Regions from separate parts of the Desulfotomaculum sp. OF05-3 genome, predicted to be linked through region 2. Evidence: a T-box and tRNA genes for the amino acid it is inferred to sense, from the RefSeq annotation. Region 2 holds a T-box; the other holds one or more tRNA genes.
What was found. The T-box of region 2 lies ahead of proS (proline--tRNA ligase). A T-box ahead of a tRNA ligase gene usually reads a tRNA of that ligase, here a tRNA-Pro.

Region 1: it has a tRNA-Pro gene. The T-box ahead of proS (proline--tRNA ligase) is inferred to sense a tRNA for this amino acid. The anticodon was not compared.

The regions. Positions count from the first base shown of each region.
Region 1 covers NZ_QWGO01000001.1:135,966-146,229, forward strand. The annotation lists gene DXA87_RS00565 (bifunctional adenosylcobinamide kinase/adenosylcobinamide-phosphate guanylyltransferase) at 1-109, opposite strand, end outside; gene DXA87_RS00570 (cobalt-precorrin 5A hydrolase) at 122-1,363, opposite strand; gene DXA87_RS00575 (small, acid-soluble spore protein, alpha/beta type) at 1,419-1,649, opposite strand; gene DXA87_RS00580 (hypothetical protein) at 1,732-2,481, opposite strand; gene rpsA (30S ribosomal protein S1) at 2,879-3,958, opposite strand; gene ispH (4-hydroxy-3-methylbut-2-enyl diphosphate reductase) at 3,946-4,791, opposite strand; gene cmk ((d)CMP kinase) at 4,793-5,464, opposite strand; gene DXA87_RS00600 (NAD(P)/FAD-dependent oxidoreductase) at 5,567-6,796, opposite strand; gene pap (polyphosphate:AMP phosphotransferase) at 6,793-8,274, opposite strand; gene DXA87_RS00610 (DUF3783 domain-containing protein) at 8,358-8,732, opposite strand; tRNA gene DXA87_RS00615 (tRNA-Pro) at 8,892-8,965, opposite strand; gene DXA87_RS00620 (Na+/H+ antiporter NhaC family protein) at 9,258-10,264, opposite strand, start outside.
Region 2 covers NZ_QWGO01000039.1:644-10,907, reverse strand. The annotation lists gene DXA87_RS15280 (putative ABC transporter permease) at 1-236, shown strand, start outside; gene DXA87_RS15275 (purine-nucleoside phosphorylase) at 312-1,040, shown strand; gene pckA (phosphoenolpyruvate carboxykinase (ATP)) at 1,202-2,806, opposite strand; gene DXA87_RS15265 (MarR family transcriptional regulator) at 3,315-3,830, shown strand; gene DXA87_RS15260 (ABC transporter ATP-binding protein) at 4,011-5,915, shown strand; gene DXA87_RS15255 (ABC transporter ATP-binding protein) at 5,993-7,780, shown strand; gene DXA87_RS15250 (hypothetical protein) at 8,007-8,225, shown strand; T-box leader at 8,353-8,615, shown strand; gene proS (proline--tRNA ligase) at 8,869-10,264, shown strand, end outside.

The sequences.
Region 1 (10,264 bases), on a different contig from region 2:
TTCCGGCGGCTTCCGCCATCACCTCTTCTTTCTTTACCTGTTCTACGATCAGGGTCTCTGCAAATGCGGACTTTCCGCTGGAGCTTCCCCCATTTATCAGGATCATCATATTCTTTCTACTCTATCCTCTCGATTTTTCTTCCCGATCCGCATTTTCTCCGGACTTTCCGATCATATAATACGTTGCGGCCACTGTCACGCCGTCCTCCGCTTCCTTATGGATCAGGATCCTGCACTCAGAAGCTCTCACGCCCAGCCTGCACACAGCCACTGCGGACCGCTCGCAGACATTTCCGGTTCCCGTGGTCTTCCGTACAAATTCCGACTCCGGGAAATCTCCCGGCTGTCCATTTAACTCCTCACTGGAAAATGTCAGAAACGGCACCTGAAGTTCCTTCGCGAATTCGATGAGTCCCTGCTCCTGCTTCTTGATGTCGATGCTCGCCACTGCAAAGACGCTTCGCAGATCGATCCCGTTCCGCTCCATCGCACTTTCCACCGCAGTCCGGATCTTCTCAACAGGTGTCCCGCGTTTACAGCCGATTCCAAGTGCCACACACCGTGGGATCAGGCGCAGGACGCGGTTCTCCGGAATCCCTTTCTTTTCTTTTCCGGACACCGTAATCCAGAGATTCCGCTTACAGATCCGATCCTCAAAAAGTCCCTCCGGAATCTTCTTCCACGCTGAAAATCCGAAATCTGAGAACACTCCCACCGGCTCACCCGCAAGGATATCAGCCGAAATCTCCTTCGCAAGTTTCCGGTCCGTGATCACAAATCCATGATCCTTTGCGAACACGTCCACCGCAAATTTCTTCTCCACATCCGTCGCCGTCGTCACCACCGGCACTGCTCCGATCCCGGAAGCCACCATTTCCGCCAGCCGGTTCGCTCCGCCCACATGTCCGGAGAGAAGCGGGATCACAAACTGTCCCGCCTCATCCACACAGACCACCGCAGGGTCCTGAAATTTATCCCGCACATATGGCGCAATGGAGCGCACCGCGATCCCACAGGCACCCACAAAAATAAGAGCATCGTCCCGCAGAAAAGCCTCCTTCGTCCACTCCGAAAGTCCGCCCTCCGGCACTGCCTGATAAGGCACTCCGGCATCCGTCGCCGCAAGCTGGAGCGCGTACCGCCCGGCGATCCACAGAAACTGATACAGAGTACCCCCCTCACAGGATCTGTCCTCGGTCTTTGCGCTCCTATCACGATGTTCCGGACAGGACGCATTCGCGAAAGCTTCAGAAGCTCCGGAAAGGGTGTCGTTGATCCGCTTCATCGTCTCAAATCCGGCTCTCGTAAAACAAATAAGCGATATATTCATAATTGATTCCCTTCCGAGATCTGATTTTTCCATATCGGTGAACTGCTGCATCTCTCTCCCCTAATTATAAAAGAAAACCGCCATTGTTTCAATGGCAGTTTTCCTCTGGATTCTCCTTATCCTGCGTTTTCGCGGACATTTCTCTCTTCTTTTTTGTCACAAGACCGCCGATCCTGCCGCTCTCTTTTGCGGTAAGGCATCGCCAGCCACCGGCGATTACCTTGTCCGCCAGCCCCAGCTCCTTCGCGATCTCGAATTTCATCCGGTCCTCCGGCTTTAAGTGCTCCGGATCCACCGGTTCTCTTTTTTTCTTCGACACAGGCTCACGCTCCTTCCATATGGAGAGTATACCCGCTGTCCAATACTTTCATACAGATCGGTTTCTCTTAAGATCCCATTATTTATTTTGCATATCCGTTCTCACCCTGAAACACGACGATCTTTTCTGCTTTATTTCCGTTCTCCTCGTTCCAGATCAGGATCTCGGTTCCTTCTGTAAGGTCTTCCTCGGAGACAATATTTCTTGTCAGATATGGAAGAAGTCTTGTTTCAGCGGTAATCATGTAATTGATCCCATTCTCGGCTGTGAGGATCCGCTCACCTTCTGTATTTGCAGCCATCAATTCCTTTACCTTCGTGTATCTCGGGAAATCATATCCCTCTGCCTGTACTAAGATCAGCAGACCATTTGTAATCGGCGGAAGGCTCAACGTCATTGCCTCGTCTACATAAGCGCTGATGGTATTTCCTTCTTTCAGATCACCGAGTTCCACCGGATAACCATTCTCTGCATCCAGAACCTTCGTATCCTCTGCGATCGTAATTACAACGTCCTCATCAAATCCATTATCCTGGCGATGCATCGTAAGCTGTCCATCTTCCACAGAAACGATCGTTCCCATCATCGGATCAGACTCACTCGCGGACTCCGTGTCTGCCGCTCCACTTTCCTGACCGGTACCGTCCGGAAGTTTTCCCGCCTCGTTTTCCGTAGTCGCAGATGTCTCCGTTCCTGCAGGAGTCTCAACGGCTGTCTTTTTTGTCTCCTCCTTTGTCTGTCCATCCGCCTTGCCGCATCCGGTGATCCCCATAGATGCGATCATCATGGCCGCACAGGCCAGCGCTGTCATTCTTTTCATATTTTTCGTCATAATAAAATTCCTCCTGTTCTCTTGTATCGGTCTTTGCCGGACTGCATTGTTTTACAGCGTTCTCCTTCAAATACCGATTTGCGGCCGTCCTGATTTTCCAAGGTTACTGTTCACAGTAACTTTTCAGGTTCTTCCGCCGTCTTTTGCTTTTGTACGGTTATCTTAACATACAAACCTTGAGATTACACTATGATTTCAATTACAAATCCCTTACGCATTTTTGTAGTGCGGGCATAATTTGCGGCATTTCTGCGGCAGGCTTCGCGGCCTCTGATGTGTCCTGATGCGTTCGTGTTTTTTGTACAGGGAATTCCGAGGAATTTCCTGTTACAAAAAAAGGACATCGCCCGTAAAGAACGATGTCCTCGAAAATTCTTATTTAAGCATCACCTTCGGATTACTCCTCTGTCTGCTCCTGTGCGTTGTCAGCCTCAAGAGCCTTCATGCTTAAGCTGATCTTTCTGTCTGCCTCGTTGAAATCAACGATCTTAGCAGTGATCTCCTGACCGATGGAAAGTACATCAGCCGGCTTAGCAACGTGCTCTCTGGAGATCTGGGATACGTGAAGCAGAGCGTCTACGCCCGGCTCAAGCTCAACGAATGCGCCGAAGTCAGTCATACGAGCTACCTTACCTGTAACTACGTTGCCTACTGCGTACTTCTCAGCAGCGTCAGCCCACGGATTTGTCTCCGGGAACTTCATGGAAAGGGCAATCTTCTCACCGTTGATGTCTTTGATGAGAGCTGTTACCTTATCGCCAACCTTGAAGACCTTCTTCGGGTTCTCGATTCTGCCCCAGGACATCTCGGAGATGTGGAGTAAACCGTCAGCGCCGCCAAGATCGATGAATGCACCAAAATCAGTTACGTTCTTAACAGTTCCTTCTACCTTATCACCTACATGGATCTTCTCGAAGAGAGCTTTCTGCATCTCAGCCTTCTTAGCAACGATAAGCTGCTTGCGGTCGCCGATGACTCTTCTTCTTCTCGGATTGAATTCTGTGATTACGAATTCGATCTCTTTATCAGCATATTTGGATAAATCTTTCTCATATACGTCGGATACAAGGCTTGCCGGGATAAAGATTCTAGCTTCATCCACGATCACGCTTAAACCGCCGTCCAGAACCTGGGAAACCTTAGCAGTAAGAACCTCGTGGTTCTCAAATGCTTCCTCAAGCTTCTTATTTCCTCTGTCTGCAGCCAGTCTCTTGTAGGAAAGAGCAACCTGACCTTCACCGTCGTTCACCTTTACGACTTTGGCTTCCATCTCGTCACCAACATGTACAAGATTTCTTAAGTCTACGTTGGACTCGTTTGTGTATTCACTGCGGGTAATGATGCCATCAGACTTGTAACCAATATTTAAAACGATTTCGTCTTCTTTTACGTCAATGACCTTACCGGTGACAACCTCTCCTGTACGTATTGTTTTTAATGATTCTTCTAACATTTGTTCAAAACTTAACTCTGACATTTAGTATGAACCTCCTCGATAATATTGTTTGGGGTTGACGCCCCGGCCGTAATACCTACACTGCGCACAGAACTAATACATTCAGGATTAAAGTCGCCCAGAGTCTGGATGTAATAGGTGTTTTTACATTCCTTCCGGCAGATATCGTATAGCTTCTGGGTATTCGAGCTGTGTTTCCCGCCGATAACCAGCATCACGTCCACCTGTGAGGCTATCCTCATCGCTTCCACTTGTCTTTCCTGTGTTGCATTGCAAATCGTATTTAAAACAGTTATATCATACCTCGTTTTAGAAATTTTTTCAACTATATCTTGAAATTTCTTGTAATTAAATGTCGTCTGGGATACAATACAAAGCTTCTCATTTTCCGGAAGCTGCAGCTTAAGAAAATCATCCATGTCCTCGATGACCACTGTCCGCTCATCTCCCCATCCCTTGATGCCCTGCACCTCCGGATGGTCCTCACTGCCTATGATCAGAACTTTTCTTCCTTCTGCTGACTGTTTTTCGACGATCCGGTGGATCTTTTTCACATAGGGACATGTGGCATCCACGATTTCCACATCGTTTTCCTTTAAGATCTCGTAGACATTTTTTCCGACACCGTGGGAGCGGATCACAACAACAGCGTTCCGGATCGTCTTCAATTCTTCTAAAGAGTCGATGACCTCCACACCCTTTTCCCTGAGATCGCCCACGACCTGCTCATTATGGATAATTGGACCGTAGGTGTAGATCCTTTTTTCCGTCCTGCCGATCTGATCATATACTTTTTCCACGGCACGCTTCACACCAAAGCAGAAGCCTGCTGTCTTTGCAACTGTTACTTCCATCTTACGCACCCTGCTTCTTATCGATCATCGCTGTGATCGTGTCCACGACCTCTTTTAACGTCATGTCGGAGCTGTCAAGGAGTACGGCGTCATCCGCCTGTTTCAACGGGGAATTTTCCCGATGCATATCCCGGTAATCCCGTTCGATGATGTCCTTCTCGATCTCATCGAGATCGCAGGCTGTTCCTTTCTCCTTAAGCTCATGATAGCGGCGTTTCGCCCGGACTGCGGAGCTTGCAGTCAGATATACCTTCACATCGGCATCCGGCAGGACACAGGTTCCGATGTCGCGTCCATCCATGATCACGTCCGCCTTCTTTGCCAGATCTTTCTGGAGTTCCACGAGCTTCTCACGGACCTTCTTGTAGACGGATGTGGCTGAAGCCATGTTTCCGACCTCTTCGGTGCGGATCAGCCCGGATACATTCTCGCCATTTAAGATCACCTGCTGCGCACCGTTCTCGTAACGGATCGTGATCTCCACCTTGTCAAGTACCGCGTTGATGGCGTTCTCGTCGGTCTTATCGATTCCCTGGCGCAGAAAATATAACGCCATTGCCCGGTACATTGCTCCGGTATCCACATAGATAAAATTCTTCAGAGCTGCCACAGACTTTGCCACGGTGCTCTTTCCGGCTCCTGCCGGTCCGTCTATTGCTACATTAAAAGACATGTTATTCTCCCCTTAGTTTATTCCAAGATTTTTTATTTATTCGTGATGGTTCCATATCTTTACAGCCATACGGGTTCAAAGCTGCTTCTCAGGTCCGGTGCTCTATACGCTTCTGCCTGCCAGCATTCCGGTCGACCAGGCGATCTGCAGGTTAAATCCGCCGGTCACACCGTCCAGATCCAGAACCTCGCCCGCAAAATAGAGGCCCTGCAGCTTCTTCGATTCCATAGTGGATGGATTCACTTCCTTCACATTCACTCCGCCCTGCGTCACGATTGCCTCATTGTACCCGCGGAGTCCTGTGAGCGTCACGGAAAACGCTTTTGTGAGATCCACCAGACGTTTTCTCTCCTCCGCAGTCACCTCATTGACCTGTTTTTCCGGATCGATGCCGCTCCTCTTTATCATCACCGGGATCAGCTTTGCCGGGAAGAGGTGATTTAAGGAGTTCTTAAACTGCTTATTTTTCGCCTCATCGAAATCCCGCAGGATTCTCGCATCCAGCTGCTCTTTTGAGAGTGCCGGTTTCAGGTCGATATCCATCCTGAGCGGCGTTTTTTTGATGATCTTCGCCGCATAGCTGCTGGCACTCAAAACGACAGGTCCACTGACGCCAAAATGCGTAAACAGCATCTCGCCGAACTCTTTCCAGAGCACTTTCTTTCCGTTCCAGACAGTCACCTCGATGTTTCTTAAGGAGAGTCCCTGAAGTTCTTTCACATCATCTTCTGCACACACGAACGGAACAAGCGCCGGTGACAAAGGTGTCACCGTGTGGCCCGCCTCTTTCGCAAAACGGTACCCGTCCCCCGTGGAACCTGTTGACGGATAGGAAAGTCCGCCTGTGGCGATCACCACTGCATCGGCATCCACACTCTTTCCAGATTTTTCCAGAATGATCCCTGCCGCCCTTTCGTCCCTGATCACGATATCCCTGACCGGTTCATTTAAGAAGATCTTTACGCCAAGAGATTTCATCTTCCGCTCCAACGCCCCCGTCACATCGGAAGCATGGTCCGATACCGGGAACATTCTTGCTCCCCGTTCTTCCTTCACCGGGCAGCCGTTTGCCTCCACAAGATCCACGATATCAAAGTTTGTGAATCCATAGATGGCACTGTAGAGGAACTTTCCGTTGGAGACCATATTTCTGAACAGGTCCTCCGTATCGCAGCCGTTCGTCAGATTGCAGCGTCCTTTTCCCGTGATATAGATCTTTTTTCCAAGCTTCTCATTTTTCTCATAAACGGAGACATCATGTCCGCACTCCGCGGCGCCGATGGCAGCAGCCATTCCCGCTGCCCCGCCGCCTATAATCACTACTTTGCTCATCTTTTTCTGTTCTTTTCCACTTCTTTTATCTTTTTTTCCATGGCATCCGCCACAGTTTCAAGGACCTTGATCCGCGCATACCACTTGGAATTTCCTTCCACAACGATCCAGGGGGCATCCTTTGTAGAGGTCTTTTCCAGCATTTCATTTACAGCAAGCACGTAAGCATCCCACTTTTCCCTGTTTCTCCAGTCCTCGTCCGTGATCTTCCACCGTTTTTCCGGGTTCTTCATCCGGTCATTGAACCGCCGCTCCTGCTCGTCCTTGTCGATCTGGAGCCAGAATTTTAAAACAAGAGCCCCGGAGTGCACAAAATGTGCTTCCATCTCGTTGATCTCCCGATATGCATGGTGCCAGTCCTCCTCGGAACAGAAGCCCTCGATCCGCTCCACCATGACTCTTCCGTACCAGGTGCGGTCAAAGATCGCGATGTGTCCTGCCTTCGGAACATGATTCCAGAAGCGCCAGAGATAGTGATGGGATTTTTCCACATCGTTCGGGGATGCTGTCGGGCAGACCTTATATCCGCGGGGATCAAGATGGCTCGTCAGACGTTTGATCGCTCCTCCCTTTCCGGCGGCATCCCAGCCCTCAAAGCCAAGGATCACCGGGATCCGCAGACGGTAGAGTTCTCCGTGGAGCACTTCCAGCCGTTTCTGGAGCTTGTCCAGTTTTTTCCGGTATTCCGCCTCCTCAAGGCGCTTTGTCAGGTCCGCTTTTGCAAGGATCCCTTTTTCATATCTGTCAGGCGGAACCGGTTTCTCAAAGATCTCCGCCTCTTTTCCCGCCCGTTTTTTCTCAAGCGCCTTTTCCAGAACATCTGCCACCGTCTTTATGACCACCAGAGCCGTCCCGCTCTTTTCCTTCGCGTCGATCATGTACCATGGCGCGTAAGGCATATCCGTTCTCCTGATCATCTCATCGCTGAGCTTCTTATATTTTCCGTAATGGGCATTTCTCGCAAGTTCCTTCTCTGTGACGCGCCATGCAGTATCCTTTGATTCCAGAAGTTTTTTAAACCGTTTTTCCTGTTCCTTCTCTGAAATATCCAGAAAAAATTTGATGAGAACGGTTCCGCCGTCCACCAGGCATCTCTCAAACGCGCAGATATCCTCAAACGCGGCATCTGCTTTCTTTTCATTCAGCTTTCCCTCGAACCGGTCCGCCTGAACCCTCCGGTACCAGCTTGTGTCATAGATCGTGATCCGCCCATCCGCCGGGGCATGGACCGCAAACCGCCAGAGGAAAGGACGGAGCGCTTCCTCCTCGGTATCCTTATCTCCGGTGTAAACGTCAAAGCCTCTCGGATCCAGCGCCTGCATGAGCCGCCCGATCTGCACGCCCTTTCCGGCACCGTCGTAACCGTCAAAGGTGATATAGACAGGAATCTTTTCCTCCTTGCATTCCCGCTGAAGGTTCCCGAGTCTCAGCATTTCTTCCTTCAGAGTTTCTTTTTGCTGTTTCTTCTCATCTCTCATGGACCGATCCCTCCATTCCATTTTATGGACTGTCAAACAGTCAGGTTCATCGTCAGCCTTTCCGGATCCCGGTGATCTGTGATCTACCGGTTCATTTTCGCGTGTTCCTTCGCAAGCTCCCCATATAATGTCAGCGCGTTCCAGCTCTGGTTCGTCGGCGTAAGGACTGCCTTGTAGTCGATCCGTCCGGCCCCCGTCTTTCTCAGCGCAAGGATCACTGTGTCCACCTGCTTCGAGGTGAGTCCCGCCATCACCATCATCTCTTTTTCAAAGTCATCTCCTGTATAGACCTCCCCACAGGGCACGAGTTCCTTCACCCCGGCAAGATATCCCACCGGTTCCAGATACTCTTCCTTTTTCACAGCCCGCAGCTTCATTCCAAGCGGGAACAGCGCCCTCTTGATCTTCGCAAGTCTCTCGCCTTCCGGCAGATGGTATAAAAGAATGATTGGTTTCATATATGATCTGACCTTTCCGTTTCTCGTCCCCGACGGATTGGGACCGCAGGGCATTATACTGTTCTCATTATAGCAATTCCCGTTTCTGTTTGCAACTTTTGGCTGTACCGGTAAAGCAAAAGCAGGGGCTGGTTCATTCCAGCTCCTGCTCATCAAAAATCGGGGCAACAGGATTTGAACCTGCGACCTCTCGGCCCCCAGCCGAGCGCGCTACCAAGCTACGCCATACCCCGGGAACAGAAATTATTATACCAGAAACCGGAAAAAAAGCAACCGGAAAATATCGTCAGAAACATACAGAAAAGGAAAAGGACCCGCAGATTCCGCAGGTCCTTTCAATTCTTTATAAAAAAGAATGGGCCTTGGCACATTCTCGCGCCTCGTGCGGTCACTTGCGACAATCTACATCTTCGCGCGAGTGCGCATCATTGGCACGTTAGTGCCTTTTGTGTAATAGGGAATTCCTCGGAATTTCCTATTACACAAAACCGATTCCATCCGGCACGTTCAGTGACCGTATGGAACTCACGCTTCTTCCTTCAGCACTCCATTCACCGCGCGGATCACAAACATTGTGGCCACCATAAGCGCAATGGCGATCGGCAGGGCAATCCATGCGGACTGTACGAAGCCCGCGATAATGTAGGAGACGAAGGACACAACCGCCGCCGTGACCGCATACGGAAGCTGGGTCGTCACATGGTTTACATGTTCACACTGGGCTCCGGCGGATGCCATGATCGTCGTGTCGGAGATTGGAGAACAGTGGTCACCGCAGACAGCTCCTGCCATGCAGGCAGAGATGGAGATGATCATAAGATCCGGGTTGCTGTTCTCAAATACAGCAACAACGATCGGGATCAGGATTCCGAAGGTACCCCAGGATGTTCCCGTCGCGAAAGCCAGAAAGCACCCCACAACGAAAATAATCGCCGGGAGGAAATTTAAGAGGGAACGGGCGCTGGACGCAACCACCGTCGCCACATAGACATCTGCGCCGAGGCTGTCCGTCATCGCCTTCAGTGTCCATGCGAAGGACAGGATCATAATCGCCGGGACCATGGACTTAAAACCTTCCGGAATGCAGGCCATGCACTCAGAGAATTTCAGGACCCGGCGTACCTGATAGAGACCGATGGTGATCAAAAGTCCGAAAAAGCTTCCCATCGTAAGTCCCAGGGACGCGTCACTCTGGGAGAAGGCTGTCACAAAATCCTCTCCTGAGAAAAATCCCCCCGTATAGAGCATGCCGACCATGCAGCAAATGATCAGGGATATGATCGGGATCAGAAGATCCAGAACGGTTCCCCTGACAGAGACCTCCGGCTGTTTCTCCGTGTCATACGGACGTCCCGGCGTGGTATAAAGGTCCCCCTTGAGCGCATTCTTCTCATGAAATTTCATAGAACCGAATTCTGTCCGTAAAAGTACCATTCCGATCATCATCACGATCGTCAGGATCGCGTAAAAGTTGTATGGGATCGCCCGCACGAAGATAGAAAATCCGTCCTCGCCCTCAACAAATCCGGTAA
Region 2 (10,264 bases):
ACCCGGTAATGTCCGCCTGGATCGAGAAGATTCCGATAAACTTCGGAAAGGCAGCGACATGGCTTCTCCTGATATTTTTCTGCGTGGACATGGCGGTCTCCGGGCTGGCCCTTGTGCGAAGCAGTGAGAGGGAAAAGGGAATCCCAGCGGATTCCGCTTGGCAGCAGGTGATGGATGAGCATTATGGGGATGAGGTGCTGAAAAAGATCTATCCGAATGCGCTGAAAGTGGAGTAACCATGGTTTCCGGCAGACAATCCGGTGAAATTATGGTAGTATATACATATGAAAGAAAAAGGAGCGTGAATACAGATGACGATGCATAATCATGCCGAAGTCGGCGAAATTTCTGAGCGGATCGTCCTGGTAGGAGATCCGAACCGGGCGAAGTATATCGCGGAACATTATCTGGAAGATGCGGTGCTTGTGAATGATGTGCGGTGTGCGTACTGCTATACGGGAATGTTTGAGGGAGTACGGGTATCTGTGATGGCAGTCGGAATGGGCGGACCGTCCATGCTGATCTACGCCACGGAGCTCTGCAGGGATTATGGCTGTAAGATCCTGGTGCGTGCAGGTACCTCCGGCGGCTATCAGGACGATATGAAAAACTTCGATATCGTCCTGTCCCAGGCGGTCAGCACCACCAGCGGAATCAACGACAACATGTTCAACGGACATTTCTCACCGGTGGCAGATTTCGGGCTTTTGAGCACCGCGAAACGCATTGCGGATGAGGAACATCTCGTGACGTACGTGGGCGGAACGGTCTGCAACGACAGACTTTACCGCGACGAAAATTATAAGTCGAAGATGTGGAAGAAGTACGGTATGCTGTGCTCTGAACAGGAGGGCTGCGCATTTTATACGGCGGCAGCAGAGTTTGGATGCCGGGCTCTGATGATGGTGGGAATCACAACAGGAATCCGCTATGACGAGAACGGACAGGAGATCTTTGTGGACCTTCCAGAGCGGGAACATGCCCAGTCCATGGATGATCTGGTACGGCTGGCGCTTAAGACGGCGGCACATGCGGAGTAGAGAGCGCTGAACAGGAAAGACCAGCTTATAGTAGGAGCGGATCCTGCTGGCTCAGAATGTTAAGGATCGTAATAGTGATAAGATGCAAAAAGAGGACACTGCACGTTACATGCAGTGTCCTCTGACATTTATCAGCTTATAAAGCTAAATCAGTAAGACGATCAGATCTGCGGGCCAGCGGCAACGAGGGCTTTACCAGCTTCGTTACTCTCATATTTTGCAAAGTTCTTGACGAATCTGCCTGCGAGGTCTTTTGCTTTCTCTTCCCAGTCAGCAACGTTTGCGTATGTATCACGCGGGTCGAGAATCTTGGAATCAACGCCCGGAAGCTCAGTCGGAACTTCGAAGTTGAAGTGCGGGAGCTTCTTTGTCGGTGCGTTTAAGATATCGCCGTTTAAGATCGCGTCGATGATTCCACGGGTATCTTTGATGGAGATACGCTTGCCGGTTCCGTTCCAGCCTGTGTTAACGAGGTATGCCTTAGCGCCGCTCTTTTCCATCTTCTTAACAAGCTCTTCCGCGTATTTTGTCGGATGGAGCTCCAGGAATGCCTGACCGAAGCAAGCGGAGAAGGTCGGTGTCGGCTCTGTGATTCCGCGCTCTGTACCAGCAAGCTTTGCTGTGAAACCGGACAGGAAGTAGTACTTTGTCTGCTCCGGAGTCAGGATGGATACCGGCGGAAGTACACCGAATGCATCTGCGGAGAGGAAGATCACGTTCTTAGCTGCCGGACCTGCGGAGATCGGGCGAACGATATTTTTAATATGGTCGATCGGATAGGATACACGGGTGTTCTCGGTTACGCTCTTGTCAGCGAAGTCGATCACACCGTCTTTATCAAGTGTTACGTTCTCGAGAAGAGCATCGCGCTTGATCGCGTTGTAGATATCCGGCTCGGATTCTTTATCAAGGTTGATAACTTTAGCGTAGCAGCCGCCCTCGAAGTTGAATACTCCGTTGTCGTCCCAGCCGTGCTCGTCATCACCGATCAGGAGACGCTTCGGATCTGTGGAAAGAGTTGTCTTACCTGTTCCGGAAAGTCCGAAGAAGATCGCTGTGTTTTTGCCTTCCATATCTGTGTTAGCGGAGCAGTGCATAGATGCGATGCCCTTTAACGGAAGGTAGTAGTTCATCATGGAGAACATACCTTTCTTCATCTCTCCGCCGTACCAGGTGTTGATAATAACCTGCTCGCGGCTTGTGATATTGAAGACAACAGCTGTCTCGGAGTTTAAGCCGAGTTCCTTGTAGTTCTCAACTTTTGCTTTGGATGCGTTATAAACAACGAAATCCGGCTCGAAGTTCTCAAGCTCTTCAGCAGTCGGCTTGATGAACATGTTCTTTACGAAGTGTGCCTGCCAAGCGACCTCAACGATAAAACGGATCGCCATGCGGGTGTCTTTGTTTGCGCCGCAGAATGCGTCGACAACGAAAAGTCTCTTGTTGGAGAGCTCTTTTAATGCGATATCTTTTACTGCCTTCCAGGTTTCCTGGGAAGCCGGATGGTTGTCGTTCTTATACTCGTCAGAAGTCCACCATACAGTATCTTTGGAATTTTCATCCACAACGATAAATTTATCTTTCGGTGAACGGCCGGTGTAGATACCGGTCATAACATTAACTGCTCCGAGTTCGCTGACCTGTCCTTTTTCGTAGCCTTCGAGTTCCGGCTTCATTTCCTCCTCGAATAACATCTCGTAAGACGGGTTGTAGACGATCTCTGTGGTTCCGGTGATGCCATACTTGCTTAAATCAATCTTTGCCATCGCTTATCTAACCTCTTTTCATAAATTTGGTCCCGACCGCAGTGGGGCAGGACTATCGTCTTGTACATGTTCAGGGTTGAACAGGTACCATTACCTGGAAATTTTACAGGCAATAATGATATCTTTCACTTCCATTATACATGAAATTTGGACAAAATCAACAACAAAATGGCAGACTTTGTTAAAATAATATCATTCTTTTACTGGATGCCGTTTTTCATACTGAAATTTTAAGAAAATAAAGTAAAGACATTATTTTCAAAGAAAAAGCAGAAATATGAGGTTGACAAAATTAGATGGTTGTACTATCATCCAATTTAGTTGATGATACAACTATCTGGAGCGAAATTGTGTTAAAATTTGCATGGCGGTGAGACAGGACGGATATGAATGAGGGCGTCCGCCGCGCTTCACGATATTGTAATTCCATGGAACAAGGAAAAAACAAAATACGCAGATAGCGTGAAGCCGGGGGAGCAAAAGTAAAGCGATATTTGGAGGAGACTTTATGGACCAGACTGGAAGAAAGATCACAAAGATCGCCCGTGAGGTTGGAAAGTTCACGGTGCAGACCATGAAGGAAGAGGGGATCGGAACAGCGGAATTCGATTTTATCCATCTCGTGCGCCACAATCCGGGAATCACCCAGACGGAGGTACGGGAGACTCTTAAGATCGATAAGGGCGCTGCGGCGAGGCGGGCGGCAAGCCTGGAGGCAAAAGGGTATCTCGAGAGAAAGCCGAATCCGGCGGATGGAAGAAGCCAGCTGCTTTACGCGACAAAAAAGGCGGAGGCATTAAAGAATTCGAAGGCGAGTATCGAGGCGGTCTTTTATGAGTGGCTGCTGGCGGAGCTGCCGGAGGAGGAGAAAAACGCATTTTGTGAGACGCTCGACAAACTGTACTGGCGGTCGAAGAATGAGCGGAGAGCTGGATTTGTGGATGTAGCGGAGTTAGTGGAGAAGCATAAGGAAGAGAATATAGAGGGTGCAGATGAAAAAAATGTAAAAAATAGAACTGTTTGAAGCTAGGATCTTGAAAGCAGCGGTGATAATAAAGAGAACGAGAAATTCTGGGTCTGGTGCAGAAAAAAGATATTTTTGAAGAAATTGCAGCAAAAATAAAAACAGACACTCCGGAAGAAGCTGCTTCAGAGAGAAATCGGTAACTCGGAAAAGTTTATAAGACTTCAGGAAAGAACAGCAATGGAAAAGAAAAATTTTCGCCCAGATAAGATCATGATGTATTTCCGGGCAGAATGGAAGGTTCTGGCGTTGATCACAGTGTCGGGATTGATCTATAACCTGGGCCTCATGGCGGGGCCATGGTTTGAGGGAAAGATGGCGGGCTGCCTGATGCAGATCCTGACAGGGACGGAGCGTTTTCCGGCGATGCTCCGGCTGGCGCCCGCCTATGTGATCGTGATCGGAACGGTGCAGCTGGCGAGATATATCAAGCGGTTCTATGTGCGCCGGTTCGCCAACAATGTAAACCGGCGGATGAAGCGGATCCTGTACCGGACACTGATACATAAATCCCGTGTGGAGCTGGAAAAAGAGGGCGCCGGAAATGTCATCACGAAGGCGATCTCCGACGTGGATGACTGCGTGGAAGGTATGAGAAAGTTTACCACGGAGATCTTTGATACAGGTGTGGCACTTTTCGGATATGTGTGCATGCTGCTCTATTACGACTGGAGACTGGCGCTCTGTTCCATGATCTTTCCTCCTTTTTCCTATATTATAGCAGAGAAGATGAAACGGATCGTCCAGACAACGGGAGCAGCTTACAAGAAGCAGACCGGAAAGCTCAACGCGGTGACCCTGGACCGGATCACCAACGCCATTACATACCGTGTTTTCGGATGTGAGAAGGAGCGCGGGGAGAACTACGAAGTCCACTTAAAAGAGTATGAACAAGCAGCTGTGAAGGCGAATATCTGGAACGCGGCTTTGCCGCCGGTCTACAAGGTGATCGCTATGGCGGGAACTGTGATGATCCTGTATTTCGGTTCAGAAAATATCCTCGGAATGGGCTGGACGTCATGGGATGTGGCGGCATTTACCACATTCCTGGCATGTTACGCGAAGCTCTCCGATAAGTCCTCGAAGGCGGCGAAGCTCTTCAATGTGGTCCACAAGGCGCAGGTTTCCTGGAAGAGGATCCATCCGTACATGGAGCGGGCGTCTGAGGCTGTGGAGAAAGATGAGATCGCGGCGCAGAATGAAAACTACAATGCTGAAAACTCCGACAAGGATATGAAGAATGGACCGGGAGGCAGTGCGGTGCATAAATCCGGGCAGCAGTCAGAAAAGAACAGCGTCAAAGAAAACGTAGCCGTAGCTGATCATCTCACTTTCGCCTATCCGGGCAGTGACCCGATCTTTAAGGAGATTTCCTTCACCGCGAAACCAGGTCAGATCGTCGGCATCACGGGGCCGGTGGCGTGCGGAAAATCTACACTGGGAAAGAGTTTTCTCTGCGAATATCCGTATGAGGGTCATCTGACTTACGGCGGCAGGGAACTTTCCTCCTACACGGAAAATGAGCGGAGCCGGATCATCGGGTATCTTGGACATGATCCGGAGCTTCTGGGAGACAGCGTGGAAAACAACGTGCTCTTGGGGGATGATGACAACGTCTGGCCATGGCTTAGGGCTGTATGTTTCGACGAGGAGGTCCGGGAGATGGAGGAGAAGGAGAAGACCGTTGTGGGAAACAGTGGCGTCCGTCTCTCGGGAGGGCAGGCGGCGCGTCTTGCGTTGGCGAGAACACTCTGCCATGGAAAGCCGGTGCTGGTTCTGGATGATCCGTTCTCGGCGCTTGACAGAAATACAGAAAAACAGGTATTTGAGCATGTGAAGGAGCTCTCGAAAGACAGGATCGTGTTCCTGATCTCCCACAGACTATACCTGTTCCCGGAGTTCGACCAGGTGATCTGGATGGACCAGAAGATGGGAACATGCAGCAGCCATGAGAGGTTGATGGCGGAAAATCCGCAGTACGCGGAGCTTTACAGGGCGCAGATTTCGGAGAAAGATGAAAACATTCTGTCAAGTGAGAAAAAGGATCATCCTGACGGCGCACAGAAATATGAGGATATTGAATAGACAACGAAAAGAAGCGGAAATCGCGGGAATCCATCAGGGAGACCGCATGAAAATTCTGGGGAGAGGAGATGGAAATCATGACTGCAAATAGACGTATCAGCGCGGCATCGATTATCGGAAATACCGTCGTGCGGGAAAAATGGCTTTCCATCGGAATCATTCTGACGGTGACAGGTGCCGTTGTCATTTCCCTGCTTCCGCCTCTCGTTCTCGGAAAGATCATTGACCGGATCGCCGGCGGAAATTTCCCGGGATTTTCCATGGCAGCAGAGTATTTTCTGCTGATCTTTTTGTCGGGGGCGCTGGAGTCCTTGAGAGAAAGTTTCCTGACTGTGTTTGGACAGAAGATGACCCATGCGTTCCGAAGCGAGCTTTCGAAGAAGCTTGTCCGGCTGAGCACTGACACATTAAATAAGGAAGAGCCGGGTGCTGTGGTATCCAGGTTTGTGGGCGATGTAGATACCGTGGAGGCATTGTTTACCTCCGGAATCATCAGCATGTTCGCGGATGCCTGCAGAGTCATCAGTATCTTTGCGGTGATCTGGTTCCAGAACCGGGGACTTGCGCTGCTTCTTGTTGTATTGATTCCGGTGATCTTTGCGTTCACGAGAATCGTCCAGAAGCAGATGCTGACGGCGCAGTTAGAGAATCGCGCGGCAATGAGCCGTGTCACAAATCATGTTCCGGAGACAATCCGGTGTATCAGAACGATTCATACACTTGGAAAAGAGACGTATATGGAGAAAAGGTATGATGACTATATCGGGGAGAGCTATTCGGCGGTCGAGAAGACGAACTTTTACGACGCTGTTTACTCGCCGTTGATCCTGTTCCTGAATGCGGTGGCGGTGGCGATCGTCATGCTGCTTGCGGCATCCGGAAACGCGAAGATCCTGGCATTGTTCGGCATGTCCGTGGGAAAATCTGTCGCAGTCATCAACTATATTTCCCAGGTATTCTCGCCGATCGAGAATCTCGGCATGGAGATCCAGACGATCCAGTCGGCGGTTGCGGGTGTTTACCGGATCAACGAGTTTCTGGCGAAGCCGGAGAGGGAGATGGTAGAAGAGAGAGCACTTGTGGATTCCAGACATACAGTTGGAAAGAATGGCGCTGTACAGGAATTAGAGAATGCGCAGGGGAGAGCGGAGAATAGTTCCGGGGACACCAGTGCGGCGAGTATAGATTTAGACGCGGCCAAGGTAAATGATAGCGGAATTTTCGAAAATACAGAACCATGCGTGGAGTTTAAAGATGTCACCTTCGGCTACGACGACCACATCGTTTTAAATGACATGAATTTCGCAATCTATCCGGGCGAGCAGGTAACGCTGACGGGACGTACCGGCGCCGGAAAGAGTACGATCTTTAAGCTGCTTTTAGGACTCTATCGCCCGAATTCCGGTGAGGCTCTGATTGAGGGCGAGGCGGCATATCGGCTCTCTGACAAGGAGAAAAGAAAGAAGTTCGGCTATGTGGAACAGTCCTTTCATATGGTTCCGGGCACGGTCCGCGACCAGATCACACTGTTTGACCCGGCGATCGGGGACGAGGCGGTGCAGGCGGCCGCGAAGCTCGTGGGACTCCATGGGACGATCGTGAGCCTGGATGATGGCTATGACACATTATGTAAACCGGAGATATTCTCCCAGGGTCAGTGGCAGCTCTTATCCATCGCGAGAGCCGTTGCCGGAAAACCTGGGATCCTGCTTCTCGATGAGATCACGGCGAACCTTGACGCGGAGACGGAGGAGGTGGTGCTCCGGGCATTAAAGAGCGCGTCGGAAGGACGTACTGTTATCTCGATCTCCCACCGTGTTTACCAGAAGGACGGAACTGGGCGGCTCATTACCGTGTATGGATAGGGATTTTCTGAACTGAAAATCCCGTACAATACAGTTATGGCAGCGGATTTTGCCGATTTGGAATGCGAAGCATCGGCAAAATCGGTTACAGTTCATGTAAGCATGAACTGTAACACCAGATCAGGTATTTAGCGATTGGGAGCTGATTTATATTTACAAATGTTGACAGTGGGAATATAATAAGCCGAAGAAATCCTCGAGATTTTGTTTGACTGGAGGCGAAATCATGTCAATTTTATTTGCGATCGTATTTCTTGTCGTGATCTTTAAGTGCGTTGGTCTTGTGCTTGGCGTATGTGGAAAACTTCTCGGCGCGGTGCTGAGTTTGTTTGGATTTATCTTATCCATCGCTGTCGGAGCAATCGTATTCGGAATTTCCACGGCATTTGCATTGGTGCTGTTATGCATCGCGGCGGGATGGCTGTTGATCAAGCTGATATTTTAAAGATCGTGTGTTTAGAATGGACACAGAAAGTGTGAGACTCCGGGATGGTGATGCCGGCCTGCAAAATCCGTCCCGGAGTCTTGACAAACATGGAAAAATCCATTAAAATCCATCATATATGCATATCAGACAGGCATTGAAGAGGGAAAGTAGATGAATGGCGGCATCCCAGAGAGGAAGCAGACGGTGAGAGCTTCCATGTGCGCGTTGTTGAACCGGCCTCGGAGCTTTGTGCGAGAGATGTGGAAAACGGCAGTGAAAACAGATTGCCGCAGTGAATGACTACATTGCTAAGTACAGCGTAGATCCGGCGTTAACGGATATCAGAGGAGAGTTCCCGTAAAGTGCGGGAGCTAATTTGGGTGGTAACGCCGGCTGTCGGTCCCTTTTGTGGACGACAGCCTTTTTTATGTAACAGGGAATTCCTTGGAATTTCCTGTTACATAAAAAGGCACTAATGTGCCAAAGATGCGCACTCGCGCGAAGATGTAGATTGTCGCAAGCGACCGCGCGAGGCGCGAGAATGTGCCAAGGCACATTTTTTTCGTTTCCACGGGGAGTGCCCCGGAACGGAACAGGCGTCCTGCATCCTCAGAAATTTTAGATGTATGCAATCCAAGAATTCATATAAAGGAGAAAAGCAATGGCAAGAGAGAAGAAACTTGTGGAATCCATCACTTCTATGGAAGACGATTTCGCGCAGTGGTACACAGACGTTGTAAAAAAAGCAGAATTATGTGATTATGCAAGCGTAAAGGGCTGCATGGTCATCAAACCGGACGGATACGCGATATGGGAGAACATCCAGCATGAACTGGACAAGCGCTTCAAAAAAGCAGGCGTAAAGAATGTTTACATGCCGTTATTCATCCCGGAGAGCTTACTTGATAAAGAGAAAGACCATGTAGAAGGCTTCGCACCGGAAGTTGCATGGGTAACACAGGGAGGTCTTGAGCCGCTTCAGGAGCGTCTCTGCGTCCGCCCGACATCCGAGACTCTGTTCTGTGATTTCTACCAGAAAGACATCCACTCCTACCGTGACCTTCCGAAGGTATACAACCAGTGGTGTTCCGTAGTAAGATGGGAGAAGACGACAAGACCGTTCCTCCGCTCCAGAGAGTTCTTATGGCAGGAAGGCCACACCGCACATGCGACAGCAGAGGAAGCTCAGGAGAGAACGATCCAGATGTTAAACCTCTATGCAGATTTCTGCGAGGATTTCCTTGCGATCCCGGTCGTTCGCGGACAGAAGACAGATAAAGAAAAATTCGCAGGTGCTGAGGCAACCTATACCATCGAGTCCTTAATGCATGACGGAAAGGCACTCCAGTCCGGAACCAGCCACAACTTCGGCGATGGCTTCGCAAAGGCTTTCGGCATCCAGTATTCCGATAAGGACAACCAGTTAAAATATGTTCACCAGACCTCCTGGGGTATGACGACCCGTATGATCGGTGCCATCATCATGGTACACGGTGACAACGAGGGTCTTGTACTTCCGCCGAACGTAGCTCCGACTCAGGTTGTGATCGTTCCGATCCGCCAGCAGCAGGAGGGCGTTCTTGAGAAGGCAAGAGAGGTCGAGGAGGTTCTCTCCAACTTCCGCGTAAAAGTTGATGATTCCGACAAGAGCCCGGGCTGGAAGTTCTCCGAGTCCGAGATGAGAGGAATCCCGGTCCGTGTAGAACTTGGACCGAAGGATATCGAGGCAGGTCAGGCTGTATTAGTACGCCGTGACACCCACGAGAAGATCACCGTTGCTTTAAGCGAGATCGCAGAGAAGGTGGATGAGCTCTTAAAGACGATCCAGCATGACATGTACGAGCGTGCGAAAGCACACCGTGACGCCCACACCTACGACGCACACAACATGGAAGAGATGAAGGATATCGCTGACAATAAGCCGGGCTTCATCCGCGCAATGTGGTGCGGCTGCCAGGAATGTGAGGATAAGTTAAAGGAGCAGGTTGGCGTGACCTCCAGATGTATGCCGTTCAAGCAGGAGAAGCTTGCTGAGACCTGCGTATGCTGCGGCAAAC